DNA from 2 places in the Prochlorococcus sp. MIT 1201 genome. Region 2 is predicted to be linked to the other one. Evidence: predicted binding sites of a transcription regulator. Region 2 holds the regulator's gene; the other holds the start of a gene.

Region 1 (15,720 bases), 440 kb from region 2:
CTTCAGCTGTACTGGCATTGCCTTTACCAAAGAAGCCAAGATTTATCGGCAATCCTTCAGCTGCTTGCAGCATGCGGCTGATGTGAAAGGCGCCAGGTGTACAGGTAGTGGCATTGGTGCCTGTTGCCGGACCTGTACCACCACCGAGCATGGTGGTAACGCCGCTAGCCAGGGCAGTCTCGATTTGCTGTGGGCAGATGAAATGGATGTGGCTATCGATGGCGCCGGCGGTCACGATGTGACCCTCTCCAGCAATGGCTTCAGTGCCTGGGCCGATCACAATGTCAATCCCGTCAGTGATGTCGGGATTGCCAGCCTTGCCGATGGCAACGATCCGTCCGTCTCGTAGGCCGATATCTGCTTTGACGATCCCCCACCAGTCGAGGATCAGGGCATTGGTGATCACGGTGTCAACAGCACCATTGGCGCGGGATTGCTGGGATTGCCCCATGCCGTCGCGGATCACTTTTCCTCCACCGAATTTGACTTCTTCGCCGTAGGTGGTGAAATCGCGTTCCACCTCCAGGATCAACTCGGTGTCTGCTAGGCGTATGCGGTCACCTGTGGTGGGGCCGTAGGTTTCGGCGTAGGCCTGGCGATCCATCCGGTAGGCCATAGCAATGCAGCGAAAGGGACGAGGTGTAGAAGCAGTTCAGTCGAGTGGTCCGTTGACCAGACCGTTGAAACCAAAAACCTTGCGGTGACCAGCAAGGGCAACCAGGCGCACGTCACGTTCGTCGCCGGGTTCGAAGCGGATCGCTGTTCCAGCAGGGATGTCCAATCGGTGCCCCCGTGCAGCATCACGATCGAAGTGCAGAGCTGTATTGGTCTCGAAAAAGTGAAAGTGGGAGCCAACTTGGATCGGTCGATCGCCACTATTGGCCACGCGCAGGGTGAGGGTTGGCCGGTTGCTGTTGAGTTCAAGCGTGCCCGGTTCAGGAATCACTTCACCGGGGATTAGCGGAGGCATGGGGATTTTTTAGCGGATGGGGTCGTGGAGGGTGACCAATTTGGTGCCGTCCTTAAAGACGGCTTCGATTTGCACCTCCGGGATCAGTTCGGGAACACCATCCATTACCTGATCGCGACGCAGCCAGGTGCTGCCTTCGGCCATCAGCTCCGCGACGGATTGGCCGTCACGAGCGCCTTCGATGACAAGGAAGCTGAGCCAGGCCACGGCTTCGGGGTGGTTGAGCCGCAGGCCGCGGTTGAGGCGTCGTTCTGCAAGCAGGGCAGCGGTGACGATCAGGAGTTTGTCTTTTTCCTGGGGGCTGAGGTGCATGGAAGCCAGGATTTCATTTCAGTGTGGCGAGGCAGAAGGCGATTGATGGTTCTTTGTGAACCTTTCGTTTGAGAACGTTCCCTCTTCTTGCAGGGGCCATTCTCGTGGAGGTTGAGGAGTGCTGAGCCGCCGTAGCTGACGTGTGCGGGCCCAGAGGCGGGAAAACCATTGGCGCGCGGCTTGGCTTGATGGCCCTATATATCGGGCCACTAAGCCTTGATCGAGACCACCACAAGCCATCGAACCTTCTAGGTTTGCGCGATCTGTTCGACAGTTCCGCAGAAGTATCTCCATCACGTCGGCAGTCAGAGGATGCGGTGCGGCCCAAACAAAAGATCCGAACACGGGCTGTGTCCCCATGCCGTGCAAACTCTGCAGCACTTCGCTGTTGAGCTCGAGTTGATCGACTAGTTCCCATTGACGACCAATCGGGGTTTGTCGGCAGATCTCCAGGCTTGACCTCCAGGCGCCTTCGTTCAGTGTTTCTCCAGCAGCTGTGCGACCTAGGCGCACCACTTCGGCGCAGAGAAAACTGGCTTTTGGTTGCAGTTCGACTTGCATCCGTTGCTTGTAGAGGCCTCCTTGAAAAACCACGAGCTCTTGGGGTAACCATTCCAGGTCAGCATTGGTTTCTAGTTCGAAGTGACACTCTTGACTTGCCCAGCGGCCTTTGGGGTGTTGTTTGGAGCGGCCTACGGAGCCATAGACCTTCTGGGCAGCCACACTCGTGACCAGGCCGCGGCTGTCTGCTCCAGCTTTGACATTCACACTGAGCTGATCTCCTCCGACCAAACCCCCTGCGGTGTGAAGTAAGGGCAGTTGACAGCGGCCGTCGTGATCAAGATTGGCACGCTGAATCTTGAATGGAGCCGTGCATTGGCTCTGATGCACGGTGAGCCGGGATTGAAGATCGTCTGTCGCAGTTTTGCTGATCAGTTGCAGGGAACATTGGCCGTGCCAGGGTCTATCGCCAGTCATCGGAGCACGCTGTGATCGAGCACGGTTTAACTCTTTAGCAACACTCACGGATGGAGCAGTTGCCGTTTGGCAGGCTTATGGTCATGAGCTTGGTCGATTTTCCTTCTCTCGATACTGTTCCGGTGCTCACCCGCAGGCTTGATGCTGTTGGGGTTGAGGCTTGTATGGAATTGCCTCTCACTGCTGAAGAACGCACACGTTTGCGAGGGCTGCGATGCACGGCTTGTGGTCAGTCCGTCTTATTGCAATTGCCGCGGCAGGGCCCATTGCAGCCTGGAGAAAGTTTGGCTGCGGAGGAAGGTCCTGTTTTGGTGAGGGTGGTCGCTGCTCCTGAGAAACTGTTGGTGGTTAGGGCTCCTTCAGAACTGGCTCTGCTTGAGGCGGCTTATCACTTGGGTAATCGTCACGTGGCAATAGAGCTACGCACGCAGCAGCTGCGTTTGCTAGATGATCCTGTCTTAGCCGATCTGCTGCGGGTGCGTGGCTTGGCTCTGGAGTCTCTGATGGAGCCTTTTTATCCGGACCCTGGGGCCTATCAAGGCGTCCATAGCCATGATCACCAGCCCATTGATGGGCAGCAACAACGTCATCACTGATGAGCAGTCTCGCTTTGCTTCAGCTTGTTAGCCCGGCTTTGCCGGTGGGTGCGTTCAGTTATTCGGAGGGTTTGGAACTGCTGGTGCAGCGAGATCAGCTTCAGGATCGAGCAACTTTGGCAAGTTGGTTGGAGGCGGAGCTCAGTCGCGGGCAGGTCATGATCGAAGCTGCTGCTTTGCGCCCGCTGCGTCATTCCCTCAGCCAATGGCAGGTGAGTGCTGAGCAGGGCAAAGTTGACCATGGCACTGACGTGCGCGATTGGGCTCAATGGTTGATTGCACTGCGAGATGCGGCTGAAGTAAGAGCGCAGCAACAGCAGATGGGTCGCTCTCTTTTGCAGTTATTAGCTGACCTGGGTCATCCTCTCCCTGATGGAGGAGTGGATTTTGGTTGGCCAGTGGCGTGGGCTTGGGCTGGTTTGTCTTGGGAGATAACGCCTTTGGAGGTTGTGCAGGGTTACTTGTTTGGCTGGGTGTCTAATCAGCTCAGTGCGGCCGTGCGTCTTGTTCCGCTGGGGCCAACTGAGGCACAACGGTTGCAGCGTCAGCTTCAGCCGCTCATTGAAATGCAGGCCCGTAGCTTGCTTGATGTGGATCCAAAGCAGCTTTGGTGCGGAGGAGTGGGTTCTGCTATTGCACAGCTCTCCCATGCTGAGCTGTATTCCCGATTATTCCGGAGCTGATGAGTAGCAAACTGCGTTTAGGTGTGGCTGGCCCGGTGGGTTCGGGTAAGACAGCACTAGTGGAGGCAATGTGTCGCCGTCTACGAGATCAGTTGCAATTGGCAGTTGTCACCAACGACATCTATACCCAGGAAGATGCAGAGTTCTTGACGCGGGTTGGAGCTCTTGAGCCAGAGCGTATTCGCGGAGTGGAAACAGGCGGTTGTCCTCATACTGCTATTCGTGAGGATTGTTCGATTAATCGCGCGGCCGTAGAAGATCTGGAGCGAAATTTTCCAGATCTTGATGTTGTGCTTGTGGAGAGTGGTGGCGATAATCTTGCCGCCAGCTTCAGTCCAGAATTGGTGGACCTTTGCATCTATGTGATTGATGTGGCGGCTGGCGACAAGATCCCTCGCAAGGGTGGCCCTGGGATTACACGCTCGGATTTATTGGTGATCAACAAGATTGATCTCGCTGTCCATGTCGGGGCCGATTTGGAAGTGATGAAGCGCGATACGACGCGAATGCGGGGAGAGCGCCCTTGGTGCTTCACCAACTTGCGGAGCGGCGATGGCTTGGAGAGCGTGCTGCACTTTTTGTTGCAACAGCTACCAAATCGCCGTTAGCAATGATCAGCGCAAAGGGCTTTGTATCATTCACTACAGAATCATGCCTGGCTGATCTTTACGTTCCCCAGGCCGCCCGAATAGGCGTGCTCCATATTCTGCCTATCTACGGTTTCAATGAACGTTTCATTCTCCAAGCGCCTTGTGGCTGGCTTTGCCGCAACCGCCGTTGGTGTCAGCATTACGGCTTGCGGTGGTGGTAGTGATAAAACCGCGAATACCGATTTTGACGACACGGTCACGGTTGGTATCCTCCATTCCTTAAGTGGCACCATGGCCATCTCGGAGTCCACCCTTGTGGACACCGAGAAAATGGCGATTGAAGAGATCAACGCTGCCGGTGGTGTTGAAGTTGATGGCAAGAAATACAAGATCGACTACATCGTTGAAGATGGCGCTTCTGATTGGCCAACCTTCGCTGAGAAGTCCAAGAAGTTGATCGATCAGGATAGTGTTCCTGTTGTCTTTGGTGGTTGGACTTCCGCAAGCCGTAAGGCGATGCTTCCGGTTTACGAATCGAAGAATGCATTCCTCTATTACCCGATTCAGTACGAAGGCCAGGAGTGTTCCAATAACATCTTCTACACAGGTGCGACTCCTAATCAGCAGTCGGAACCTGCAACCAAGTTCATGTTCGAGAAGTCGCCCGCTGCTGGCAAGCCCTTCTTCCTTGTAGGTTCTGATTACGTTTTCCCTCGCACCTCCAATACCATCACTAAGGAGCAGGTCAAAGCTCTTGGTGGGAAAGTGGTTGGAGAGGATTATTTGCCCCTCGGCAACACTGAAGTGGCGCCGATCATTGCCAAGATCAAGAAGGCATTGCCTGATGGTGGTGTGATCATCAACACCCTCAATGGTGACCAGAACGTCGCTTTCTTTAAGCAGATTCAGGATGCCGGACTTACTCCTGAAAATGGCTACTACGTGATGAGCTATTCCATCGCGGAAGAAGAGATCAGCACGATCGGGCCTGAGTTCCTTGAGGGACACTATGGGGCTTGGAATTACATGATGTCGATTGATACGCCTGCTTCGAAGAAGTTTGCATCTGACTTCAAGGCCAAATATGGCAATGATCGTCAGGTTGCTGACCCTCAGGAGTCGGCTTACAACATGGTGTATCTGTGGAAAGCTGCGGTCGAGAAGGCCAATAGCTTTGATGACGACAAGGTTCGTGAAGCTTTGATCGGAATTGAGTTTGATGCGCCTCAGGGTCCTGTGAAAGTGATGCCAAACCATCACCTGTCCCAGACCGTACGTATCGGCAAGATCACCAAAGATGGTCAGTTCGAGATTCTCGAAGAGACCGATGGCCCTGTTGCTCCACAGGCTTGGAACCAGTTCGAGCCCAGTTCTAAGGGCTATGCTTGCGACTGGACTGATGCAAACAAAGGCGAGAAGTACAAGCTTTGATTGCCTCGCCAAGGCGTTTTTCCGCTTTGGCATTGTTTGGGAGGAGTCCGGAAACGGGCTCCTCCTTTCGTCGTTTTTCCGGTCTCTGATCTTCGCCCGTGCAACTGCTTCTTGAAAGTCTTTTCAATGGTGTGGCCATCGGCTCGGTGCTGCTGGTTGCTGCCCTCGGACTGGCGATAGTCTTCGGCCTGATGGGTGTCATTAACCTCGCCCATGGCGAGTTGATCATGCTCGGGGCCTACACCACTTATGTGGTACAGCTGATCTTCAAGCTGCCTGCTCTGCAGCCTTTCTACAACGCTTATGTGTTGGTGGCGATTCCTCTGGCCTTCATCGTTAGTGGTGTGGTTGGTATCTTGCTAGAACGCACCGTGATTCGTCGTCTCTACGGCAACCCGTTGGAGACATTGTTGGCGACATGGGGCGTTAGCCTGATTCTGCAGCAGTTTGTGCGCAGTTTTCCATTGGCTTATGCGGCTGGCTTGGTGCTGGCGTTAGTGCTTGGCTTCAGTCTGCCGATCATTCTTCCTGACAAGCTTTTGCAGGGGCCGCGGGCCCGCCTGGTGCGTGCTGGAAGCTGGCTTGTGTCGGCTTTGGCTGGGGTGTTACTGGCGGGTGGTTTGGCCTCTCAGATCAGTCGCATCGCTCGTGCGACCTCTCGTAATGTCGATGTCACGGCACCTAAGTGGATGCGTGGGGGGATTGAACTGTCGGGCATGACCTTCCCTGTACCACGCTTGGTGATCATTGTGATCACGATCCTCGCTGTACTCGGTATCACCTGGTTCTTGAATCGCAGTGTGTGGGGGATGCGCATCAGGGCAGTGACTCAGAATCGTTCCATGAGTGATTGCCTTGGCATCTCAACCGATACTGTGGATGTGCTTACCTTTGGTATCGGCTCAGGTTTGGCTGGCATCGCTGGGGTAGCTGTGTCTTTGTTGGGATCCGTGGGACCCAACGTCGGAACTTCTTATATCGTTGGTTGCTTCATGGTGGTAGTGCTTGGAGGTGTGGGAAATCTGTTCGGCACCGTGTTGGCCTCCTTTGCTATTGGGGTGCTAACAGACCTGATCGGTGCTGGCCGTTTGCTCAGTATCTGGCCTTCGATGCCTGCGCCTTTGGCGAGCGTGGTTGATTTTTTTGCTACCACGAGCATGGCCCAGGTGATGGTGTTTGCGTTGATTGTGGTGTTCCTGCAGTTCCGACCTGCTGGTCTGTTTCCCCAGAGGGGACGCATGGTGGAGGCTTAAATCGATGTTGCAAGCGTTTCAACAACGCCGTTGGCCCCTGGTGATTGCCTGGGTCTTGATCATTGCTGCGATTGTGGCGGCGCCTGCAGTGGTGTCGGTATTTGGGCTCAACCTGCTCGGTCGTTTTCTCTCTCTCTCGATCGTGGCCCTCGGCATCGATTTGATTTGGGGTTTTACAGGCTTATTGAGCCTTGGTCAGGGCATCTTCTTTGCGCTCGGTGGTTACGCAGCCGCAATGTACCTTCAGCTCAATAGCTCGAGCGAACAACCCAACGGTATTCCAGAGTTCTTCGGCCTTTATGGGGTGGATCAACTGCCTGGATTTTGGCAGCCGTTTCATTCGCCTTGGTTCACGCTGATTGCCATCTGGTTGATCCCTGCACTGCTTGCCGCGCTGTTAGGCAACTTGGTGTTCCGCAATCGGATCAAGGGAGTTTATTTTTCGATTCTTACCCAGGCCGCCTTGCTGGTTTTCTTTAATTTCTTCAACGGACAGCAGAAACTGATCAATGGCACCAACGGTCTTAAGACCGATGTCACAGAGCTTTTTGGACAGCAGGTGGGCTCTGCATTCATGCAGCGAGGCTTCTTCTGGTTAACGGCCGTGATGGTGATCCTGGCCTGGTTGGCTGTGCGCTGGGTGGTGCGTGGCCGTTTTGGTGAAGTGTTGATCGCCATTCGCGATGATGAGCCGCGTTTGCGTTTTGCTGGCTACAACCCCACCTTGTTTAAAACCATCGTGTTTGCGATGGCTGGTGGCTTGGCCGGCATCGGCGGTGCTCTTTACACCGTGCAGTCCGGCATCGTCTCGCCGCAATACATGACTGTTCCCTTCTCAATCGACATGGTGATTTGGGTGGCAGTTGGCGGACGCGGAACTTTGATTGGTGCCATTCTTGGCGCTCTAGTCATTAATTTGGCGAGGAGCCAAATCAGCACGGTTTGGCCAGAAGGCTGGCTATTTATCCTGGGAGGCTTGTTTATTCTCGTCGTTACGGCACTACCAGAAGGTGTTGTGGGCTGGTGGCAGGCGGGTGGGCCACGAAACCTGCTTACTCGCTTGGGTGTCGCGCGCAGGATCGGCACCTATCCACGCTTGGAAATGGATGGCAAGGAGGAGGCGAAGTCATGACAACCGCTTTGCTTGAGCTGCGTCAAATCAGTGTCAGCTTTGATGGCTTTATGGCACTGCGTGATCTCAATCTCAGCCTGCAGCCAGGAGAATTGCGTGCCGTGATTGGTCCCAACGGTGCAGGCAAGACCACCTTCCTTGACGTGATTACTGGCAAGCTTCGACCAACGGCAGGTGATGTTTTGTTTAAGGGCCAATCTCTTTTAAACAAGCCGGAACACAGGATTGCGCGGCTTGGGATTGGTAGGAAGTTTCAGAGCCCGAGAGTCTTCGAAAACCTAACTGTTGAGGAAAACCTCGCCTTGGCGGTCAGTCATCCAAAGCGCCCTTGGCCACTTTTAAGCGCAGGTCTTAATGCTGTTGAGCGCGATCGCATAGCCCATTTGATGGGTATCGTTTCCCTGCAGACACGTGCGCATCAAGTTGCTGGATCGTTGTCTCATGGGCAGAAGCAGTGGTTGGAGATCGCCATGCTTGTGGGTCAGTCACCTGACCTGTTATTGGTTGATGAGCCAGTTGCTGGTTTGACGGATGAGGAAACAGATCTCACTGCGGATCTGCTCAAGTCTCTCGTTGGTGATCACACTGTTTTGGTGATTGACCATGACATGGAGTTCATCCGGCGCCTGGAGAGTCAGGTTTCTGTTCTTCATCAGGGCCACGTTCTCTGCGAGGGCTCGATGGATCAGATTCAGTGTGATCCACGCGTGATCGAGGTGTATCTAGGTCGTAATGAGGAGGTTGCCTGATGCAGCGCTTTCTACCTATGCAGTTCATGATTCTCTGCAGCCGATGACCATTCTTGAGATCCGTGGTCTAAACACCTACTACGGTGAGAGCCACATCCTTAGGGATGTCGACCTCACTGTGAAAGCTGGTGAGATGGTCTGCTTGATTGGTCGCAACGGTGTGGGCAAGACCACCTTGTTGAAATCATTGATCGGTCTGTTGCGTCCTCGCAGTGGAGAGATTCTGTTTAATGGTGAAGGCTTGGATCGCCATCCTCCGCATCAGCGGGCACGTGCTGGCATTGGTTATGTGCCTCAGGGGCGAGAAATTATTCCCCATCTGACGGTGGAGGAGAACCTGATGCTAGGGATGGAGGCATTGCCCGGCGGCTTGGCGCGCAACCACAGCATTGATCCGCTTGTTTATGAGTTGTTCCCGATCTTGCAGGAGTTTTTGCCGCGTAAGGGCGGAGACCTCAGCGGTGGGCAACAACAGCAGCTTGCGATTGCTCGGGCTCTGCTTGGTAAGCCGAAATTGCTCCTGCTAGATGAACCGACGGAGGGTATTCAGCCCAATATCGTTCAAGACATTGAAAGGGCTGTTCGACGCATCATTGCCGAGACAGGGATTGGTGTTCTTTTGGTAGAGCAGCATCTGCACTTTGTTCGTCAAGCTGATCGCTACTACGCCATGCAACGAGGTGGCATTGTGGCCAGTGGTCCGACCAGCGACCTTAGTCAGGCAGTGGTGGATCAATTCCTAAGTGTATGAGTGCGTATGGAGATGTTTAGGGCTGGGGCATTAATCTGTATGTCTGGGAGAAGTGTCAGTGTTGTTGGCTTTTAAGAGGGAGTACCAAAGGCCTTCAGGATTCGACCATGCTCTGAGCAGATGATTATCGAGCTTCACGATGGGTTGGCAGCTGAGGCTATTAATCAGTAGCCATTGATCATCTTTTTCTGGTGTGGCTTCTAGTTGAGTTTCTTGCAGCCATCCTTGTTCGAGGCCCTGTTGTCGCATGACACCTGGTAGACAGCCACTAGCAAGCCGCGGTGTGAGCCAATGATTGTTTCGTCGCACGATGAGGTTGGCGGTGCTGCCACAACAAAGTTCACCGCTTGTGCTTAGCAGTATGGCCTCATCGCAATTCGCTTTCTGTGCTTCGTGGCGGGCCTGTATCGCTTGACCGTAGGCGAAGGTTTTGCAACGACTCAAGCAACTATTGGCGTTGCGACGCTCATGGCAACTGATGATCGTCGTAAGTGGAGTAAAGCAGGGTTCCACTGCATTCAGCTCTAGCCAGAAGCGATGGGTTGTTGAACTCGGGTTGCTCTGGGGCAGACTGATGCCTCGGCTTGACCTATCGCCACGGCTCCAGTTGAGGCGCAGGGCCCCATTGCCATTGTCCAAGTTGCATTGTTTCAGGCCCTCTTTGATCAGAGGTGTCAACCATTTCGCTGTAGGCGGGGGGGCCATCTCTAGTAGGCATGCGCTGGTCTGCCAGCGGTTGAGATGAGCATTGAGGAGTTGTGGATGTCCATCAAGGATCAGAATTGTCTCAAAGATGCCATCGGCAAGCTGCAGGCCTCGATCTCCTAGAGGAAGAGCGAGCTCCGCAGTGCTCCCCCAGCTGCCATCGATCCAGGCAATCTGGTTTTTCATTGCAGTGCCTCCAGTAGTGGCAGCAGTTTCCAGTTCAGCTCATCAGCTTCGCAATAGGGGTCGGAACCGGTCACGATGCCGCAGCCGGCATGGGCTCGTAACGTGTTCCCCTCGAGCAACATCGAGCGAATCAGAATGCTGCTGTCGAGCTGCCCATCCCAGTTGAGATGCAACAACGATCCGCAATAGGGCCCGCGTGCTGTTGGTTCCAGTTCGTTCAGCCGCTGACAGGCGCGCAGCTTGGGGGCACCGCTGATGGAGCCTCCCGGCCAACAGGCTTGTAGTAGGTCTACCCAAGATTGGTCTGATCGAAGCCGTCCTTGCACTATTGAGGTGAGGTGATGCACATGGGGATAGCTCTCAAGGCCTACCAATTGAGGCACTGTGATGGAGCCGGGTTTACAGACTCGCCCTAGATCGTTGCGTAAGAGATCGACGATCATCACGTTTTCAGCTCGGTCTTTGCTGCTGCAAACAAGATCAGCTGCCAGATCAGAGTCTTGGCTTTGATTGGGGTGGCGTGGTCGGGTCCCTTTGATTGGTCGAGTTTCAACTTCTCCTGTGGGGAGTGCTTTTAGGAAACGCTCTGGAGAGGCGGAGATCACGGCTTCACCTTTTGCAAGGCCTGCAGCTATCACTAGGCCGGCAAATGGAGCTGGGTTGTGGTGACGAAGTTTTAGGAAAAGGTCTACGGCGAAGCTTCCGGAAGGGATCGTGGTAGTACAGCAAGCGCTGAGATTGGCTTGGAAAATATCGCCGTTGGCAATCCAATGTCTGATCTGTTGCACATCACGTGCATAGTCAGCTCTAGTGGTGAGCCATTCCCATGCATTGACGGGAATGTTGAGGTCTGTTGTTGCAAGTAACGACTCATCTTTTCTGCTTTTAGGTGCATCTTCAGGTGGGTTGGCTTCTAGCCAGCTTGCCAATTCTTGCAGTCGTTTGGGATCACACCCTTCGATCCAGAGTTGATGCTTTTGAAGGTCAAATCGCAGTACTGGGTCATGTTGCGCCATCCACAGAGTCGCCATGGAATCTGCTTTCCAGGGATTTTTGGGTTCTATCCAGGCTGCTGCTTCGTAGCTGAGCCAGCCTGTCCAGTGGCCTGGTTCTAGATCACGTAGGGCTTCGAATGGGTTGCTGGCACCTTTTTCGCCAGGGATGCCTCGGCAACAAATCTGATTCATGGGATCGACTGCCAGAGTCGCCCAACGACCCAGACCACTGCCGTCTCCATCCAGCCAGACAAGCCCAGCTTCTCCCCAAGTTTTGGTGAGTTGTTTTGCCAACTTCGCTGGTTCTTGCCAGCGGCAAAGTCGCCGCTCCAGAGAAGTCATGGTGTTGGCTTGCTGCAGAGATCTGATCTGCCAGCCTCGCTCAAAGCTGCATCGCGGATGCGGCAGCTGTCGCATATACCGCAGGCATGATCGCCTCCGCTATAGCAACTCCAAGTTTGTTCGATTGGTACCCCTAGCCTCAGCGCCTCTTGCACAATTCGTTTCTTGTTCCAATCAATTAAAGGAGCCCAGAGTTTGATCCCATGTCCTTCACGGCCAGCTTTATTGGCCAGATCAGCCAACCTCTGATAGGCCTTGAGATAGTCAGGTCTGCAGTCTGGGTAGCCGGAGTAGTCCATTGCATTGACCCCTAATACCAGCTGATTGGCATTGCGGGCTTCGGCAAGACTGAGGCCAATGGCAATGAAGACCGTGTTGCGCCCAGGTACGTAAGTGTTGGGGATCACTCCGTCCACGACTCCTTCACTGGGTACTGTTTGCGTTAGATCGGTGAGGGAGGAGCCTCCCCAACTGCCAAGGTTGACACTGATTACATGGTGTTCGGTTAGACCCATGTGGGCCGCTAGCGCGTCAGCGGCTTGCAGTTCTTTGCGATGTCGTTGCCCGTAATCGAACGAAAGTCCGATGACCTTTTGACCTGCTTCCACTGCCAAGGCAGCGGCAGTGGCGGAATCAAGACCTCCTGATAGCAGGGCAATGGTTGTTGAGTGGATCATGCTGGCCATTCTCTAGCGCTTGTTGGTATGCAGGCATCAATTCAGAACAGAATCTTTTTCGGGCTGGTTGTTTTGTGGTCGACGACAGTGTTGGAACCCCTGCGGGCAATACCTCGAATGGATTTGAATGATTACCCGCAGCCGATTGCTGGACAGCAACGCTGGGTGATTCAGCTCCCAGGGTTGCTAGCAAAAAGTTCTGATCCTGGCCTGTCCACTAATGCTGTGGATTGGCGGGTCCAGTTGATTGTGGGTCGAACGATCCAATTGGACTGCAATCAGTATCACTTGGCTGGTCAAGGGCTGAGGATGGAGCGGCTTCAAGGAGCTGAGCAGCGGATGCTCTATAGCGTTGCAGGTGCAGTCAAGGTGATGTCCACCCGCATGGTTTGTCCTCCTGATGAGCCGATGCGTGAGAGCTTTCTGGTTTTTGGCAGTAAGCCCTATTTGGTTCCCTATAACGCCTCCTTCCCGATCGTCGTTGATGTACCTGGTTGCTTAGAGGTGCGTTGGCGGTTGTGGAAGGCTGAGATCACTCAGCGGGAGGCAACCAAGCTTTGAGGTTCAACGTATACCAAGCCACTTGTGGGTTTGCATGCTGAGTCTCCAGGTGGGATGACTTCGTACGTGCTCGAAAGCTAGTTGTTGACCTGTTGTTGTCTCCCAGCCAGGTTGAAGGAAAAGTAGTGGTTCCTTTGATGTGTTGCTGAGGTGTGATTGTGAGGCGTTGTCGTTCTTTCTCGCTTCTAAGGCAGCTTTGGCCATCTCTTCGGCGAAGTTCAGATCGTCTGTTTCATGAACTACAACTTTAAGCTCATGACACGCTGCTAATAAGTCTGTGCGAGGTGGCGCATGGCGTTTTGGTGAGAGGGTGATCCATGTGGGAACACCGCTGAGCTGATTCACTCCGCTGGTTTCTAGATGGATTGGCAATGGCCCGCCGGGGCTTGTTTCTGTGGCCCTGTGTAGGGCTTCACATAGGGGAGCGATGTTGTGTTGCAATGGCTCACCCCCGGTCAACACCACAAAGGCCGCGCCATCTTTTGCTGCTGTTGCTGTTTCCTCTGCTAGTTGTTCAAGCGTGATTTGCGGATGGTTTCTCGAGTTCCAAGAGTGCTTGGTGTCGCACCATGAACAGCCGACATCACAGCCGGCGAGCCTGATGAAGAAGGCGCTGCGACCAGCATGGGCTCCTTCTCCTTGTAGGGAATGGAAGGTTTCTACTACCGGCAGATTGCCGGTCATCCAATCCGGCTGGGTTGCTCCTGAGCGGAGATGTTGGTCTGGCTTTGTCGGCGTAGGGCTTCGTCAGGTGAGGCTGGTAGCCGTAGTTGAGCTGCCTCGATTAATCCTCGGAAGAGGGGATGGGGTTTTCCGGGTCGGGATAGAAACTCAGGGTGGTATTGGCAGGCTGTGAAGAAGGGATGACCTTTCAGCTCGATCAGTTCTACGAGGCGTCCATCGGGTGAGCTACCGCTGATGGTGTAGCCGGATTCAATAAATAGGTTGCGATAGGAGTTGTTGAATTCATAGCGATGGCGGTGGCGCTCGTAGACAACCTGTTCGCCATAAAGCTTCTGAGCCAACGTGTCTGGTGCGATGCGGCATGGATAGACTCCAAGCCTCATTGTGCCGCCTAGATCGACTACGTCTTGTTGCTCTGGCAGGAGGTGGATAACAGGATGGCTGGTGTTGGGCTCCAGCTCGGAACTGCTGGCTCCAGTGAGTCCTGCCTGGTTGCGTGCCCACTCGATCACAGCGCATTGCATGCCTAGACAAAGCCCTAGGAATGGCACTCGTTGTTCTCTCGCCCAGCGAATGGCAGCAACTTTGCCATCGACGCCGCGGTTACCGAAGCCTCCAGGAACTACAACAGCATCCATTCCTTTGAGCAGGCTTTCAGGACCATGCGTTTCGATCTGCTCGGCGCAGACCCAAGACAGCTCGAGGGAGGCATCTTGGGTGAGGCAGGCATGGCGCAGGGCTTCTACTACTGAAAGGTAGGCGTCGTTGAGTTGCACATATTTTCCGACTAGGGCCACCTTCACAGCGGGACCTGGGTTGCGCAGCTTATGAACCAGCTGAACCCAGCTTTTCATGTCGCTGTCATGGTCAGTCAGGTTGAGTACATCCAGCATTTCTAGACAGAGGCCCTCTTCCTCTAGTGAGATGGGTACGGCATAAATGCTGTCGGCATCAAGGGCAGGGATGACGGCCCGGTTTGGTACCCCGCAGAAGCCTCCAATTTTGCTTTTTAGGTCTTCATTGATTGGGCGGTCGCTGCGGCAAACCAGTACATCTGGTTGTATGCCGATTGCGCGCAGCTCCTTGACGGAGTGCTGTGTGGGCTTGGTTTTGAGTTCACCGGATGTGCCGATGAACGGGAGTAGGGTCACATGGATGTAGGCGAGGTCGTTGCGTCCTACGTCACCACGGAATTCACGGATTGCTTCGAGGAAGGGCAGAGATTCGATGTCTCCGACAGTGCCGCCGATTTCTGTGATCACGACATCTGCACCACTATTGGCTGCTACTCGGTGGATGCGTTCGCGAATCTCGCCAGTGATGTGGGGGATCACTTGCACAGTGCCGCCGTTGTAGTCGCCGCGGCGTTCCTTATTGATGACTGCTTGATAGATCGAGCCAGTGGTTACGCTATTGAGGCGTGACATGGCTGTGTCAGTAAAGCGCTCGTAGTGCCCAAGATCCAAGTCGGTTTCGGCGCCGTCTTCGGTTACGAACACTTCACCATGTTGAAATGGACTCATGGTGCCTGGGTCCACATTGAGGTAGGGATCCAGCTTCAGGATCGAGACGCTGTAGCCACGCGACTTGAGTAGGCGACCAAGGCTTGCGGCCACAATTCCCTTGCCGATGCTTGATACGACTCCACCGGTAACAAAGACGAACTTGGCCATGAATTTCAGGCTGATTCTTTAAGTTAGCTCGGCTTTCTCATGGTTCCAGCAGGCTGCGCAGCATCCAGGCGGTTTTTTCGTGAATCTCAAGCCGCTGCGTTAATAGATCGGCGCTGGGCTGGTCATTGGCGGCTTCAGCCAGTTTGAAAATTTCCCGAGCGGTGCGTGCCACTTCTTCATGACCATCGACCAGCTCGCGCACCATCTCGAGGGTGGCGGGATGGTGCTCCGCTTCCTTGATCGAAGCGAGTTGTCCGAGGGTATTGCCGCCGAAGGGTGCCAGAAAACCAAGGGCACGAATGCGTTCGGCGATCACATCGAGGGCATTCCAGAGCTCGGTGTATTGCTCCATAAACATCAGGTGGAGCGTGTTGAACATCGGGCCGGTTACGTTGCAGTGGAATCCGTGGGTTTTGCTGTAGAGCACATAGGTATCGGCGAGAACCCTTCCA
Region 2 (15,720 bases):
GAGGCCAAGGGAGGCGGAACCTGGGTGCAGTTGCCTGTGCAGCAAGGGGTGATAGCAGTTCCGCTTCAGCGTTGTGTCAGTAAGGCCTTAGATGTTCTTGATGGCTTACCTGTTCGTGGGGCTGTGCAGATTCAGCCCCTTGATCAAGGCGGTTGGCGGATTAGTAATGGCCTTTTGCAAGCTGATTTTGGTGCCGAAGGCTTGCAGCAACTTTGGGATCGGAACGGGACACCTCAGTTGGCAGGACCTCTGATTTGGGGGCTTTTTCGCGATCGTGGCGAATTTTGGGACGCCTGGGATCTGGCGGCAGATTATCGCCAGCATCCATTGGCTCTGAACTGGAATGGTTCGATGGAGCTGGTGGAGCGCGGACCTCTTGTAGCGCGCTTGGTCTTGCGAGGTTGGGCTGGGAGCAGTGCTCTGCGCCTTGATGTGCAGCTGAGAGCTGATTGCCCCTGGCTCGAGCTGCGTCTAGGCGTGGATTGGCGTCAAAGTCATGAGCTACTGCGTTTGGAGGTTCCCCTGGCTTGCTCAGCGGTGAGATGGGCGGCGGATACCAGCGGTGGAGTCATTGAACGTCCTGCTGAAGCTATGACGGCTAGGGAAAAAGCACGTTGGGAGGTTCCTGTGATCTCCTGGTTGGCGAGCGAGTCGGCGGCGCCGGGTGGTGGCCTTGCGGTGTTATTGGATGGACCTCAGGGGGTTCAGGTGTGCCCAGACAGGCTTGGTGTTTCTCTGCTTAGAGGGGCTACCTGGCCAGATCCCTCGGCTGATCGGGGTTGGCATCGTCAGCGATTAGCACTGATGCCTGTTCCCGATGGTTGGAGTCGGGAGGCTGTGCCTCAGGCAGCGTTGGCTTTTCGAGAGCCGGGCTGGTTGGGGCCTTCTGATCTCAAGGTGTCATGGTCAGGATTGCCGTCGCTGCCTTCAAAGCTGGTTCCATTGGCTGTGACGTATGCCGAAGTAAGGCAGCTGAAGCTCAGCGTGCTTAATGCCGGTGCAACACGCCAGTCTTGGGCCGTAGGGAAGACTTGGCGGGTTGGTAGCGCTCACGAGTCCTGTCTCGGCGAAGCGGTAGAGCTGAAGCCTGGAGAGTTGACTGAACTATTGCTTGAGCGTGTCGATTGATGTGATCGTCAGTCTTCGTGTTCTTCAAAGGGGTCTTCAAGTTCTTTTGAGGGAGGACCAAAAGCTGTGTAGAGCCCGTATCCGGTCAGCCCGAAGGTGATGGTGACCATGGCAATGAGCAGGGAGTAGGTCTCGGAGGAGGAGTTTTCCATCACATCTCTCGACAGGATTAGTCCGTATGCGGACTATGACCATTACAGTAGGCATGCTTAATCACCATCCGAGACCGAAGCTCCGTTATGGCTCAAAGCACCCGTCTGGGAAATCTGATCAAATCTCTACCCGGCTACGCCCCTGGCAAGGTAGTGCCAGGTTGGGGCACTACCCCAGTGATGGCAGGGATCGGCTTCATGTTGCTGATTTTCCTGGTGACCATCTTGCAGATCTACAACCAGTCGCTTCTTCTCCAAAGCATCAGCTTTGAATAGATTGTCCTCGGCTCTGCTGGGCTGAGGCTCGCCTATGAATGTGTTCGGCATCGGTCTCCCCGAGATGGCGGTTATCGGCGCCATAGCCCTGCTTGTCTTTGGACCTAAACGACTTCCAGAGTTTGGTCGCACGCTTGGTAAAACCTTGAAAGGTTTTCAGGCAGCCTCAAAGGAATTCGAGCGTGAGATTCATAAAACGATGACAGAACCTGAGTCCATCGAACAGGCTGCGACGGAAGGGTCCATGCAGCAAGACACCAATGCAATAAGTGAAACCCCTCAGGAGGCTAAAAACCCTCCCGCTAGCTGAGAGTGGTATGAGGCCGGGTCGTTTACGTCTATTGGTAGGCCTAGGTAATCCAGGCTCAAAGTATGTCGGTACCCGTCACAACATCGGCTTCATGGCCCTCGATAAATTGGCTGCGCAGAAGTCAGTAAGTTTCAGGCCGCAAACAAAGTTCCATGGACTGATGGCGGAAGTGGCGGTTGGCTCAGAGAGGGTTCGATTGCTGATGCCTCAAACTTATATGAATGAAAGCGGTCGGGCGATTCGTACAGCCATCGATTGGTTTGGCTTGGAGGTTGATCAGTTGCTGGTGCTTGTAGATGACATGGATTTGTCTTTGGGTCGACTGCGGCTTCGCGCCCAGGGAAGTGCAGGAGGTCACAATGGTTTGCGCAGCGCGATTCAACATCTGGGGACTCAGGATTTTTGTCGTCTGCGGATCGGGATCGGTTCTCCAGGTTGTACCTCTGAGGAACGAAGAGCTCGAACCGTCTCGCATGTGCTCGGGGTGTTTAGTCGGCAGGAGAGCCTCCTAGTCGATCAAGTGCTTGATGAGGTGCTGATGGGTTTGGATCTGATTCAGTGCCTTGGGTTGGAACGGGCAGGTAATCGTCTCAATGCTTTTCAACCGGAGGGTTGTTCTGCCTGCTGATGAGTCATTTGCCTGTCACCACGGCTCGCCTCTGTGTACACCGCCAAAGCTTTGCCGACCAACGCTTGGATGGGGAGGTCTCCGCTGGGGGGTTTCAGTGGCAGTTCAGCTGGGCTTTCGATCGGGGTGAACTGAAAGTGGAACCCTCTCTTGGGCGAGCACTGATTGAGGATGCTTTACTGCGCTTCCTCGTTAAGGCTGACTACCACCTTGAGCCTGGTGGGGATTATATGTTCACTGTTAGGGCCCGATTCTGAAGTTGGGTGGTCCGGGCCAAAGGAGTTGTTGCCCGAGGTGGTCTTCAAGCAACACCATTGCGGCTATGGCGTCCAGATGATGGGGAGGCAGGATCATTCCTCGGGGTAGCCAGCGGCGCCAGTTGCTTGGGGGCCATAGCTCCCAATAGCGATGGCGGGCGCGCAGTGTGCTCCCACGTTCTTCGACCACATGCAAGGGGGCAATGTGCAGTAGAAGGTTTTGCCAGTATTCACTGCTGGTGCCGTTGCCGATCAAGATGCCTTCTAAGGGTGCTTGGTTTTGCCAATGCATGATGAGGTCGAGCACAGCGGTTGCGGCCACCACTTTCCCCTCAAGCACAGCACTTGTTGCTGTATCGGCAAGAACTAATCCACATTTATTGCGACCAGGATCTACGGCCACAAGCTTTGTCATGGTTTGTCTTCGGGAATCTTTGTCCAAGGACCACCCACGGGCTGCAGGACAACTGCTACTGGATCGGCTGTATCGCTGTTGCGGAGTGCAACGGCTTCTAGCTCAATCCGCTCTTGAGAACGGTTCAGTAATGCCTTGCCGAGCCGGTTCATCTCACTGCCATCGAACTGCAGTCCTGAACTGAGGGATCCGCGTCTTTTTACCTCTGCCAGAGTTGATGCAAGCAGGAGGCTAAGTCGGTTGCGCACGGTTTCGCTGCTCTTCTCGTTTTGGTCAAGAGTCGTTCGTGCGAGAACTTCGCCTTGTCGGACGATGTTGATATTTGGGCGAGCATCCGGGAAGGCATACACCACGTTCTCACCACGCAACACGTTTGCGGCAGAGCGCACATAGACCACCCAGGTGCCTGGCTTTCGGATGATCTGTTCGATGCGGTTGATATCGGTGCGTGGCACGAGCAGGATCTGTCGATTGGCTTCTTCACCGGGACGTACGCGTCGAAAAGCCTCCAGGTTTGCTTCCTGAAGTAGGCGGTCGATGACGGCTTTCGCCTGGCTGGGGTTATCGAGCCGCAGGGTGGCTGCGGCAAGTTGCTGCCCACTGCTCAGCACAACATTCCCTCGACGTAAGGCAATGAGGTTGGTCTCGAGCTGCTTCAGTTCTTTTTCAGCCGCGCTAATCCTGCTGCGAACATTGGCTAGTTCAACTTCCGTTCGGCGGATGTCGGCATCTTTTTTGGAAATGTCGCGACTGAGACGAGCTCGTTCCGCCTCGAGCTGTTGTCTTTGTTTTTGTAGTGGTGCGAGTTCGTTGCGAAGAGCGGTAGCTCGCTTTTTGGCTTCCTTCAGTTCATTCTGAACCTGATTGCTGTCCGACCTGGCCTGCTTGAGATCAAGCTCGGCATTCAACTGGGCCGACCGACTTGAATTGAGGGCATCACGGCTTTGTTGGAGTTTGGCCTGAAGGTCATCCAGTTCAAAAAGTCCTACTCGCAGTTGTCGACTGACCAGCAGCATCAGTCCTAGGGACAGGGCGCTAATCAGGCTGCCAGTGAGAACGGTGATGAAGACGGCTGTCCTTCGCGGTCTGAGATTGAACAGGCTCAGCCTTGCTTTGCCTACACGGCTGCCAAGTCGATCGCCAAGGGTGGAGAGCACACCACCGAGGACGAGTAGGGAGAGGATCAGCAGCCAGCCGGTCACGACAATGGGCGGGTGGGATCAGGAATAGTGTCAACCCGTTTCACCATCCTGGACTGGGACGGGGATCAGTTGAATTTTTTAGCAAGGGCAATCGGATCAAGAACGGTGATTTTCTTGCGATCGATTTGCACTAGACCTGAATTGCGCAGGTCTCCCAACAGGCGAGTAATGGTGACGCGAGTCGAGCCGATTGCTTCAGCGATGGACTGATGTGAGAGGCGTAGGTCAATGGTGATTCCTTGTTCCCCTGGAACCCCGAAATCCCGGCAGAGGACTAGCAGGAAACTCACAAGCCTTGATGACATGTCGCGGTGAGTGAGGGTCTCGATCATGGTCTCGGTTTGCAAGATCCGACTTGAGAGACCCTGCAGCAGAAGTAACCCCACGCTGGTGTCGTTTTCGATCGCTTGGCGAACTGAGGTGGCTGGCGCTGTGATCATTTCGACTCGGGTGAAGGCTACGGAGTGATAAAAACGGTCCGAGCGATGGCCTGTGAGTAGAGAGAGCACTCCAAATAGGCTGTTTTCACGCAGCAATGCCACGGTGATCTCTTCACCAGATTCATAGACCCGAGATAGCCGAACCGCGCCGCGTCGAATGAGATAAACCTTTTCGGCAGGATCGCCAGGAAAGAAGATGGTTTTGGAACGCTCCACCATTTCGTTGCTGGCGCCATCCAGTTCACGGATGACTTCCAGCAGGGTTTTCTGGGGTGGAGCAGGCGAGTTGGCCATACTTCCTGACCCTTGAACATAGGGTTGCTGGGCGTAACGGCTGAAGCCGCGGATGACGCCGGCCATGGCTGCGCAGCAAACTGCAGAAATATGAAGTTAGGGAGTGGACCTCCACCACCATGTAGCAATGGTGACGGTTTTTAGTCTTCTTGCATTAATGCCGAACGCTGGAAGGCTTGTAGATGTTGCAGGCCGGGTTCTGCCAGATTCAGCAAGTCGTTGAGTTGATTCCGGCTGAATGGAGCCCCTTCAGCGGTGCCCTGCAGCTCCAATAGGTGCCCATTGGAACCCATTACCACGTTTAGATCCACATCAGCCCTGGAGTCTTCGCTGTAGTCGAGGTCGAGAAGGGGATAACTCTCCACTAAACCAACGGATACTGCAGCAACTTGCTCGATGACGGGTTGATGTGTGAGAAGCCCTTGTTCCAGCAAGCGATCGCAGCCTCGTTTTAAGGCAATCCAAGCGCCGGTGATGGAGGCTGTACGTGTGCCGGCATCGGCCTGAATGACGTCACAATCAATTCGCAGGGTGGTTTCCCCAAGAGCGGCCATGTCGATCACGGCGCGCAGGCTGCGGCCAATGAGGCGTTGAATTTCTTGAGTGCGTCCGGAAAGCTTGAGCAGTTCACGGTTCTGTCTTTGCGGTGTAGACCCAGGCAGAAGGCGGTACTCGGCGCTGAGCCAGCCTTTGCCTTGGCCTTTGCGCCAGCGGGGTACACCTTCTTCAATGCAAACACTGCAGAGCACTGCGGTGCGACCAGTGCGGATGATTAACGAACTGAGGGCAAAGCCCATTGGATCCCATGTGATCTGAAGGGGCCGCATCACGTCAGCAAGGCGGCCGTCAGCACGTGGCTGGGGGGATGTGAGCATCGTGCTGTTGGTGGTTGAGATGAACTGAGCCTGGCAGAAACAGGTGCTTTTACACCATGGATAGTGTCAAGAGCCTTGTTAAGCAGCTTCCCACCGCTACATTTGACTTCTGCTGGTTTTGTCGGGGCGATTGAGACTTTTATGACTGCCAGCCTGAGCCCTAGTCATCGCTCCGTGGATCCGTGCATGACGGACCATCGCTCGCAGGAGAGTGATGGGAGCCGGTCTTTGGCAGTAGTTGCTGATAGGCGTTTGCTGCATCTGGTAGCTCCTGAAGGGCAGCTTCAGGTTTATACAGCCCCCTATCGAGGCAGTTTTTCTGTTGTCTTGAGTCAGGCGTTAAGAGCGGCTGGGCTGGGAAGTCGTGTGTTGGTGGCTCAGTTCCTCAAGGGAGGAGTAGACCAAGGCCCAGATGGGCGTGTGCGCCTATGTGGGCGACTTGAGTGGCTGCGCCCGGCGGTTCCTGGCTGTCTATCTGAGCCTGCTTCAACGCTTGCCGTTGACTCCAGCGCACCTGAGGCCGTGGAGGCCATTTGGCATGAATGTCGGGATCGCATCATGGCGAGTGATTTGGATCAAATGGTGTTGGATGAGGTTGGTCTGGCGATTGCTCTTGGTTATCTCGATGAAGCTGATGTGTTATCAACTCTGGAACAGCGCCCCGGGTCGATGGATGTCATCTTGACTGGCTCAGTCATGCCATCGATCCTGATGGCAATGGCTGATCAGGTCACTGAGTTGCGTCGTGGTTTCTAATGCTTAAAAACGATCGTTGGATCACCGAACAGGCCGCAGCAGGGATGCTTGAACCCTTTCAAGCCGGATTGATTCGACATCTTGATCCTGAGCAGCATCAACGGCCTGTGCTGAGCTTTGGCTGTTCTTCCTTTGGTTATGACCTAAGGCTCTCTGCGAAGGAGTTTTTGATCTTTCGCCATGTACCAGGCACGGTGATGAATCCGAAGCGATTTAATCCTGCAAATCTCGAATCCACCCCTTTGCATCAGGACGAGGATGGCGAGTATTTCATCCTGCCGGCTCATTCTTATGGTCTCGGTGTGGCGCTGGAGAAGATGAAGGTGCCATCAAATATCACTGTCATTTGCCTAGGTAAGAGTACCTATGCTCGCCTTGGTATCATTGTTAATACGACTCCCGCCGAAGCCAGTTGGGAAGGGCATCTCACGCTTGAATTCAGCAATAGTTCTGGAGCTGATTGCCGTATCTATGCCAATGAAGGCATTTGTCAGCTTCTTTTCTTCGAGGGTGATCCCTGCGATACCACCTACAGCGATCGCCAGGGTAAATATCAACATCAGCCAGAACGCGTCACTCTCGCCAGGATTTGAACGAAAAAGATCTGTTGAATGCATGTCTGCTCTCAACAGATCTTTTTGATTTTGTAGACATTGATAGAGTGAAGCTACTGATCTCATCCCCCACGTATGTCAGACAAGCAGCCAAAATCCGCACCTCCTGAGGTGGAAGTTAATACCTCAGGTGATTATCTTGGTGGATGGGGACAGTTTGGCAACTCTTTTGTCTTTTGGGTGAGTGCTGTCGTTCTCGCTGCTTGTGTAGGGGTTTTGGCGTTCAGTATTAGCCTGCTTCAAGGTTAAAGATGAGATTTTTTGAAACTTAATTCCATGAGACGGACTTCTTTGCTGTTCAGGTTTTCTGCTGGCTTTGAAATCCTTGGTGGGATTTTTGCTCTTGTTCTGCCTGTTAAATTTTGTTCACTACTTTTTGGTTATACGCTAGTCACTGAACTGGTAGGTATTGCAAGATTATTTGCATTGGCAATCATTGCTCTTGGCTGCGCGTGCTGGGAAGTTTCAAGCCATGCGCCGATGCAAAATCCGAGAAGATCTCTTTGTTATTACAATATTGCTGTTGGCCTTTTGTTAGCGTCTATTGGTGTGAGCCAAGATGTAACTGGAGTTCTTTTGTGGCCAGGAGTATTTATTCATCTTGCAATAGGGATTTTGCTTTTGCCTGGCCTTAGAACACAATAGAGGCTCTTGGTAAAAAGGGGTCCGATTGGAGTGGTTAATCGCTCAAATGGTGAGCGAGAAAGCTAAGGGCAAGCAGCAATAATACTAGAGCTTAGCAAGGAGATTTTGATAACTTTTTGGCTCGATTGTCGCCACAGGCAGGGTTGATAGGAGTGGTGCTTGGGCCGTGTAGATATTTTGCTTAATCTACTTGAGCTAAAAATCATATTAAATAGTTGCTTGTGTAATGGCTCATCATAATTGCTAATTGCTAATTGCTAATTGCTAATTGCTAATTGCTAATTGCTAATTGCTAATTGCTAATTGCTAATTGCTAATTGCTAATTGCTAATTGCTAATTGCTAATTGCTAATTGCTAATTGCTAATTGCTAATTGCTTATTGCTTATTGACTGCTTTTAGATTAGCCATGGCTCATTGGCCCAATAGCCTCTAAATTGTTTTGCTTGTCTGTTCGTTCTTGTGATGGATTCAGGTTGCTGATAGCGCCTACACCGGCGAACTTGGGTAGTGGTTGGTTTTGAATCAGAGCGTCAGTTAATTGCTGTAGTTGTTCTTGAGTGCGTGCACCCAGTGAGAGACCCTGCAGTTTGCCTTTGTTATCGAAGAAGTTCAGCTGGGGAATGCCGTTGACGTCGTAGCGATCGACAAGGTCTTGCCAGCGGGGGTTGTCGACGTTCACCAGCACAACGTCGAGCTGGTTTTCCCTTTCACGTTCCGTTGTGAGCATGGCTGGGGCCATTTCACGACAGGCTTGACACCAATCAGCATAAAATTCGATCACGGTCGGTCGACCATTGGTGAGTGCGACATCTGGGTCGAGGGAGCGCCGTGCCAGTTGCTCGAGCGGTGCCTCAGCATTGAGGCCGCCCCGCAGCAGGAAAAGAACGACTGCTAATCCCAATGCTGTGAATAGCAGGATCAACCTTTGGCCTTGGCCGAGAGTGGAAGACGGGGAACTTCCGGTCATGATGGGCAAGATTCTCGATGCACTTTGGCAGGTCTGTTTTGTTGTTGTTGCTCGCTTCAATGGGCTAACTGTTCAGAAGTGAAGCGTCTTTTCACCATTCGTTGAGGCTGAGGCTGATGCTGCGTCTCCTCGTTGTGCCATTTCGTGCCCCCTCGTTGCTGTTGCTCTTTGGGGTGGCGGTCGTTATGGGCAACCATTGGTCGTTGCTTCAGTCTGAGCAGATAGACAGCCTCGGTATTGATGTTGAGCTCTTTTGGATTGTTGAGCTCCTTCAGGCGGTCGTGTTGGTCGTGATTTGCACGATGCCGGATCTGATCTTGCGTCAGGTTTCCTTGCTGATGGCTGCCAGTCGTGCAATCAGTTTGCTGGTGGTTTTGTTGTTGGTGATCACCGCTGGCCTGTACCTACTGCACCTGAGCCTGCTTGCGGATGTTCTCATCCTTGCTTCTGCGATATTGCTTGCGCGCTTGGATCTCACTCGCATTCGTGTGGTTCCACCACCGGTTGTGATGGCGATTGCTCTGGGGTTGATTTTGCTTGGCGGGATATGGATTGGCCAGCAGATCTCTATGCCTTTACATCTCAGTCTCGCAAAGCTTTTTGCTGGATAGGCCTAAATAGCTCCAGAGGTTGCCGAGAACCTTTTTTGTATACAGGCGTGTCTCTGGGTAAGGGATTCGTTCTACCCAGAGCTCAGGGTCCGCAGCCAGTTCTGGGGTTCGCCAGTCGGCTACTGCAGCAGGCCCTGCGTTGTAACTGCCCACTGCTAGCCATGGATTGCCTTGCCATTGCTTCAGCAGCATTGCTAGGTAACGGGCCCCAAGTTCAATATTGGTTTCAGGAGTGGACAGCACTTGCTTGTTCAGAGGGCTATTGCTGAGTTCTGCCGCTGTTTCCGGCATCAGTTGCATCAGCCCTATTGCGCCTACTGGAGACTCCACGCCTGGCGAGAAGCGTGATTCTTGCTTTGCTATGGCCAGCAATAGTTCAGCTCGGACGTCACTGCGGTGACTCGCTTTTTTGATCTCAGGCCAAAAGCGATATGGATGTTGGCTGTGATGGAGCAGTTGGCGTGTGTGGCAGTCCTCTCCTACGAGTCGCAGGCTTGTTCGCCAGAGCTGACTTAGCCCCGTCCAGTTATCGCCGACGGCCATCCTGAGCCGCCCTTCCACCATCCTGGTGTTGGGATCATGTTGTGCGCGATCGACTTCAACCCTCAGAGTCCGCCACGTTTCCCAGGCCTCCATTGCGAGACCAAGTCGCCAGAGTTCGTCTACAAGCTTTTCTCCACTGCCTAGTGGGGTCCAGGATGGGAGCTCAGGGTTCGAAATTGATACGGGTTGCCCTTGCAGTGCAGGAAGATCAGCTCGACCAAGGCGTGCTTGGGCGCGCCAGGTGTAGTACCCATTGGGATGGGATCGGAGCAGCTTTTCCCAGATCTGGGTGGCCTCTCGATTGCGACCCTGTTTGGAGGCAGTGAATCCGATCCAGAACTGTTGCCTAGCGGCGAGGGGCTCCGGCAATTTTTGGGTTGGGATGCTTTCGAGAATCGATTGGGCCTTGTTCCATTGCTCTTTCAGCAGAGCGTCTCGGCTCAGATCCCATTGCAGTTGCCAGCTAGCAGGACTATCAGGCCAGCGTTGAAACACCTCGTCTGCTTGGATCCCATTTTCGAGGCGTACGCGGGCTGCCGCCACGCTGGGGGAACGATCAGCAAGGGCAGGCGGCAAGGACTTCAGCAGAGTCGCCTTCGGATGAAGAGGTTCACTGAGGAGGCTCACCGCTTCAAGGCTTTCAGCAGCCTCTGGATTGTCTTGAGCCAGCTTCAAGAGCAGAGATTCGCCCTGGAGTTGTTCCTCCTTATTGCCTCGGAGCAGTGTCTGGCCAATGGCTAGGGCTGCTGCAGGATCAGGGGGTTGTTCTTGTAGGCAGCTCAGGGCTGTTCTGCCGTCGCCTAGTTGTGCAAGACCAAGGGCTAGTTCTTGTCGCTCTTGGTTTGAATGTCCATTCCTTGCCGGAGCGCTGCAGGCGCTGCGTAGGACTTCTGCGGCACCTGGCCAGAAGACCCCCCAACGCGTGAGATGAATGGCTCTTTGATGGCGACTGTTGCTGGTATCCAGTTCAATTGCGCTGGCTAGTGCCGCTGGATGAGCAGGATGTTGCTGAAGGAGTTGCTGACGCAGTTCAGGGTTATGGCGCCCGAGGCTGTAATACGCATCAGCCGCCGTCGTCGTGTTTGGAAAACGTTTCAGCAGGCTTTGCCAAAGATGATTGGCCTTTGATTTTTCCCCAAGACGCTCGGCTGTTTGGGCTTGCAGCTTGAGGGCAACGGCTGCTAAGGGGCTGTTCCCCCAGCCTTGGCCGGCCAACAGCCTCTGATGCCTAAGGGTTGATCCTTTTGTCTTGCTCACGAGCAGCAATGAGGCATCTCGGCGTTGCTGGGGATCGATTGACCAGCGATAGGCCTGCCAGAGCTCTGTTTGCGACATCCTTGGCGTAAGTCGCTTGAGCTGTGGTTTTAAAAGGGCTTGCCCAGCGAGGCTTACCGCCAAGCTGAGTAGGGCTGTACCTCCGAGTAGAGGGAATCCGCGACAGGGGCTCGCGATCACGCCAGAGCAGAAACTGTTGGCATTCTGTGGTGATGAAGTCCAGTTGTGTGATGCAGTCTTCGCAAGGATTGATGCCGCTTGCTCAGGCTCACCGCTCTGAGTGTGCACCCGTTGCGGAAGCGGCATGATTCGTTGAGGGATTGTGCTGGCTTTGGCCCATGCCGTTGCGGCCTTGATGGATTGAGGCTTTGGTTGTGGTTTGAAGCGTGCCTGAACCCGTCACTTTGCTCTGGGCTCCCATGCTTTTGGCGTTGAGACTGTCTTCGATCGTGTCCCCTCTCGCTTGAGTCTCAGGCGCATGCCCTTTAACCTTCAGTCCACTTTTGAGACCTGATGGTCTTTGCTGCTCTTGACCCCTTAGGTGTTCCCCTCGGGACGGCCCAGGCCAGCTTCGGCACAGATGGCATTCGCGGTCGGGTCGGAACGTTGCTGACGCCTGCGTTTATTTTGCAGGTGGGCTACTGGTGTGGTCAGGTGTTGCCTGATCAAGGCCCGGTGTTGATCGGGATGGATTCCCGTAGCAGTGGGGCCATGGTGGCCTCGGCATTAACGGCTGGTTTAACCGCTGCAGGTCGGGAAGTGTGGACCTTGGGCTTATGTCCCACCCCAGCTGTGCCTGGATTAATTCGCAAGCTTGGTGCTGCAGGCGGTTTGATGGTTTCAGCAAGTCATAACCCACCTGAAGACAATGGCATCAAGGTGTTTGGGGCCGATGGTGCCAAACTAAGCCCAGCAAAGCAGGGTCTCATCGAAGCGGGGCTTCGCGGCGAGGCCATTGGTGACAAAGGTCGACCAACGATCACGAGTTGCGGCCCTGCTTATCAGCGCAACGAGCTTCTTAGCCACTATCGCGATGCCCTTCTTGCCTCAGTGCTGCATCAACGCCTGGATGGCGTGCCCATTGTGCTTGATCTCTGCTGGGGAGCGGCAACAGCCTGTGGTGCTGAGGTGTTTGCGGCCCTTGGGGCTGATCTCACTGTGTTGCATGGTGAACCGGATGGCAGGCGCATCAATGTCGGTTGTGGTTCTACCCAGCTCGAGCCGTTGCGTCGAGCTGTGATTGAGCGCGGCGCGATCATGGGCTTTGCCTTTGATGGGGATGCTGATCGGATGCTGGCTTTGGATGGACACGGTCGCGTCGTCGATGGTGACCATGTGCTCTACCTCTGGGGATCAGACCTTCAGGATCGGCAGGCTTTACCTCAACAAAGGCTTGTGGCCACTGTGATGTCGAATCTCGGATTTGAGAGGGCTTGGCAGCAAAGAGGTGGGGTTCTTGAACGCACACCGGTAGGTGATCAGCATGTCTATGCCGCCATGGTGGAGAGCAATGCGGCTTTAGGTGGTGAACAGTCTGGCCATATCCTTTCAGCAGCTCATGGCCTTTGTGGTGATGGTGTGCTCACTGCTTTGCAGCTTGCCACTCTCTGTCATGGCAGGGGTCTGAGTCTTGGTGAGTGGTTGGATCAGAGTTTCCAGGCGTTCCCACAAAAGTTGGTCAATGTGCGCGTTCCTGATTTGGAACGACGTATGGGTTGGCAGCAATGTGAGCCTCTGCAGGAGGCGGTCTTGGCGGCAGAAGCAGCCATGGGTGAAGACGGCCGAGTCTTGGTAAGGGCGAGTGGAACGGAGCCGTTGTTAAGGGTGATGATTGAAGCGGCGGATTCTGCTGCCGTGGACTTCTGGACAGCACAGTTGGCCGACCTTGCCGAGCAACACCTCAATCGGGGTTGCGTTTGAGTTGGCGGAGTGCAAGCTGCAGAGCACCATCCAGGGCATCCCCCTGGCCTTTGATCCAGCTTGCAGTAGGCAGTCGCTTGGCAATGGCTTGCTCGATCAGCTCGCGAAAGGGTTGTAGATGTTCAAAGGCTCCGCCGTTGCCACAGATCTTGGGAGCCGATAACTCAAGGCTTTGGGCAACTCCTGCGATCGCTTCGGCGATCGAGTGGGCTGATTGTTCAAGGATTGCGATGGCATCCTTATCGCCTACCTGAGCTTCTGCAACGACGAGTGGCGCGAGTTGAGCAAATCCGGCAGCACCGAAACTGGGCTGCACAACAAGGGCTTTGATAGCTGCTGCCGATGAGCAATTGAGAGCGCGCCAGAGTTTCTCGCGTAGAGGTCGATCGGGGATACGGCCATCGGCCATGCGCAGGCTGAGCTGTAGCCCCTTTTGTCCGAGGTTTTGAGCTGAGCCACCCTCATCAAGTAGCCAACCCCAGCCACCACAGCGTTGTTCTTTTCCTTGATCGTTTCGCCCGATGCAGATCATGCCGGTGCCACTGATCAACACAATGCCTGCGTCTTGGGGGAAGGCCCCATGCAGAGCTGTGCGTTCATCCCCAGTTGCTAGGCATTGGTTTGATGGGATGTTTAGACAACGCGCGAGCAAGTGCTGCGCTTGCTCTTGCAGTGGGGTGTCATGTTCTATTCCGCTTGCTCCGACGGCCGCTGCAGAGATCAGAGCTTTTTCAGATCTCAATCCAGCATTGCCGATAGCCTTGCTGAAGCTGCTTCGCAGTGCTTTCTCAAAGCGTTCTTCACCGTCAGAGGCGTGCAGGTGAATGACGCCGCTGCCGAGGCCCTCTGCAATCGGCAACCATTGATTTTGATGCCAGCGGCTTAGGCGGCATCGGGTTTGTGTTTGGCCTGCATCAAAGCCTGCAAGGAAAAGGCCGTTCACTCTGTCTGTTGGAGTTGCTTTTGTTCTGGCTGTGTTTGGGCCAGTGTGGCCAGGCAGAACCAGCCCACGAGTTGAACCTCAGGTCGAAAAAAAATGGTATCTGTTATGCCATGAACCGCCAGCCCAGCCATGGCGGCCAGGCTTGCTAGAGCGGGGAGGGCCAGCGGATGATTTGAGTAGAGGCCAGCGAGGCCCTTGCGCATGCTGGTAATTACTAGAGCGAGACTTGCCATGAGGCCAGCCAGTCCGGTTTCTACAAGGATTTCCAGGGGAACAGAGTAGGCACTTAGGGCGTTGAATTTGGGCTGTTGAAAGAGCGGATAGATCCTGTTGAAGGCAGCGTTGCCAGGGCCAATACCCAGCCACGGGCGTGCCTGAATCATTTCAAGGCTTGATAGCCAAACGTTGATGCGGAAGTTGTTAGAGCTGTCACTTCGCCCTGCGATCAAGCTTGTGATTCGGGTGCGGATGGGCTCAATCTGGGTTGCGGCTATCACCAGCATGGCTGTGCCTAAAACAATCACGATTAGGGGCAGCAGACGACGCCAGACGAGAGGCCAGTGGCTGGTACTGCGCAACAGCAGCAGCACCAAAATCACAGCTAGAGCCGAAAGCATGCCTAGCCATCCACCGCGGCTGAAGCTGAATAGGGTTGCTGTGATACCAAGCCCTAGAGCGACCATCGCGTAAAGCTTTGCTCCCAAGCCTTGCCATCTCAGTAGGGCTACTAAGGCCAGCGGCAGGATGGGTATGAGATAGCCAGCTAGCAGGTTGGGGTTACCAAGCGGACCATAAATTCGCACTGTCCCTACAGCCACTGAATTGGGATCTGCCCAGTGGGCCATTTCCTCAGCAGGGGCATAGAGCTGCCTGATTGCGATCACAGAAGAGATCAGTTCGCCGGTTAGGAGGGCAGCCACCAGGCGATTCCACCAGTCGCTACTGGTGGCTAGTAGCTGTCGCATCAGTGCGTACACCCCCAGGTAGCTGATGAGTTTGATCAATCCTTTGGCAGCTGCCAATGGAACGGGTGAGAACCCTGTGGCGAGACATGCAATAGCGAAAAACACAAGTAACCAGCTACTGATGCTTCCAATTCGGCCAGCTGGTTTCACACAGCCCCAGATGATCGATAACGCTCCGGCCGCGAGGATTGTTAGTCCAAGCCCGGTTCGATTCAGCATGGGCAGGGTTGCTAGGAGCATCATCAACAGCAACCCCGCAATCCATTGCAGGCGCATTTGCATCGCCTCAGAGGAGGGAATGCGTCCCTGCCAGCGCAGTAGAAGGGGCTGTGGGGCCGCAGTCTTAGGCATCAGCAGTCGCTATGTTCTTCTTCACTGGGATTATCGACCTGTTGCCATAATGCTTCGAGGTTGGACAGTTCAGGAGCTTGTTGGTCGTTGCGTTGGTAGAGCCTGCGGTAAACCTGTAGACCCTGATCGAGCACATAACGTTCTCGCTCCG

Evidence for each region. Region 2 encodes NtcA, which controls nitrogen genes in cyanobacteria. Its sites were predicted from a motif close to GTANCNNNNGNTAC; they were not measured.
Region 1: the regulator NtcA is predicted to act here: its motif matches at 4,171-4,184, upstream of urtA (urea ABC transporter substrate-binding protein).

Annotation. Positions count from the first base shown of each region.
Region 1 covers NZ_CP138947.1:2,311,747-2,327,466, reverse strand. The annotation lists gene ureC (urease subunit alpha) at 1-616, opposite strand, end outside; gene SIB41_RS11270 (urease subunit beta) at 653-970, opposite strand; gene SIB41_RS11265 (urease subunit gamma) at 980-1,282, opposite strand; gene SIB41_RS11260 (urease accessory protein UreD) at 1,301-2,260, opposite strand; gene ureE (urease accessory protein UreE) at 2,344-2,856, shown strand; gene SIB41_RS11250 (urease accessory protein UreF) at 2,856-3,539, shown strand; gene ureG (urease accessory protein UreG) at 3,539-4,147, shown strand; gene urtA (urea ABC transporter substrate-binding protein) at 4,265-5,560, shown strand; gene SIB41_RS11235 (ABC transporter permease subunit) at 5,659-6,813, shown strand; gene urtC (urea ABC transporter permease subunit UrtC) at 6,818-7,945, shown strand; gene urtD (urea ABC transporter ATP-binding protein UrtD) at 7,942-8,694, shown strand; gene urtE (urea ABC transporter ATP-binding subunit UrtE) at 8,738-9,445, shown strand; gene SIB41_RS11215 (aminotransferase class IV) at 9,476-10,336, opposite strand; gene SIB41_RS11210 (anthranilate synthase component I family protein) at 10,333-11,673, opposite strand; gene queC (7-cyano-7-deazaguanine synthase QueC) at 11,670-12,350, opposite strand; gene SIB41_RS11200 (ecotin family protein) at 12,378-12,911, shown strand; gene SIB41_RS11195 (7-carboxy-7-deazaguanine synthase QueE) at 12,915-13,595, opposite strand; gene SIB41_RS11190 (CTP synthase) at 13,592-15,268, opposite strand; gene SIB41_RS11185 (Dps family protein) at 15,306-15,720, opposite strand, start outside.
Region 2 covers NZ_CP138947.1:1,867,492-1,883,211, reverse strand. The annotation lists gene SIB41_RS09115 (alpha-mannosidase) at 1-1,128, shown strand, start outside; gene psbN (photosystem II reaction center protein PsbN) at 1,137-1,280, opposite strand; gene psbH (photosystem II reaction center phosphoprotein PsbH) at 1,368-1,556, shown strand; gene SIB41_RS09100 (TatA/E family twin arginine-targeting protein translocase) at 1,591-1,866, shown strand; gene pth (aminoacyl-tRNA hydrolase) at 1,874-2,494, shown strand; gene SIB41_RS09090 (DUF3146 family protein) at 2,494-2,751, shown strand; gene SIB41_RS09085 (resolvase) at 2,735-3,166, opposite strand; gene SIB41_RS09080 (DUF3084 domain-containing protein) at 3,163-4,368, opposite strand; gene ntcA (global nitrogen regulator NtcA) at 4,434-5,168, opposite strand; gene rph (ribonuclease PH) at 5,243-5,977, opposite strand; gene SIB41_RS09065 (cob(I)yrinic acid a,c-diamide adenosyltransferase) at 6,119-6,733, shown strand; gene dcd (dCTP deaminase) at 6,733-7,326, shown strand; gene SIB41_RS09055 (hypothetical protein) at 7,423-7,596, shown strand; gene SIB41_RS09050 (hypothetical protein) at 7,624-7,992, shown strand; gene SIB41_RS09045 (thioredoxin family protein) at 8,395-8,961, opposite strand; gene SIB41_RS09040 (hypothetical protein) at 9,078-9,572, shown strand; gene SIB41_RS09035 (transglycosylase SLT domain-containing protein) at 9,537-11,570, opposite strand; gene glmM (phosphoglucosamine mutase) at 11,904-13,310, shown strand; gene SIB41_RS09025 (N-acetylglucosamine kinase) at 13,291-14,253, opposite strand; gene SIB41_RS09020 (IctB family putative bicarbonate transporter) at 14,250-15,569, opposite strand; gene trmB (tRNA (guanosine(46)-N7)-methyltransferase TrmB) at 15,569-15,720, opposite strand, start outside.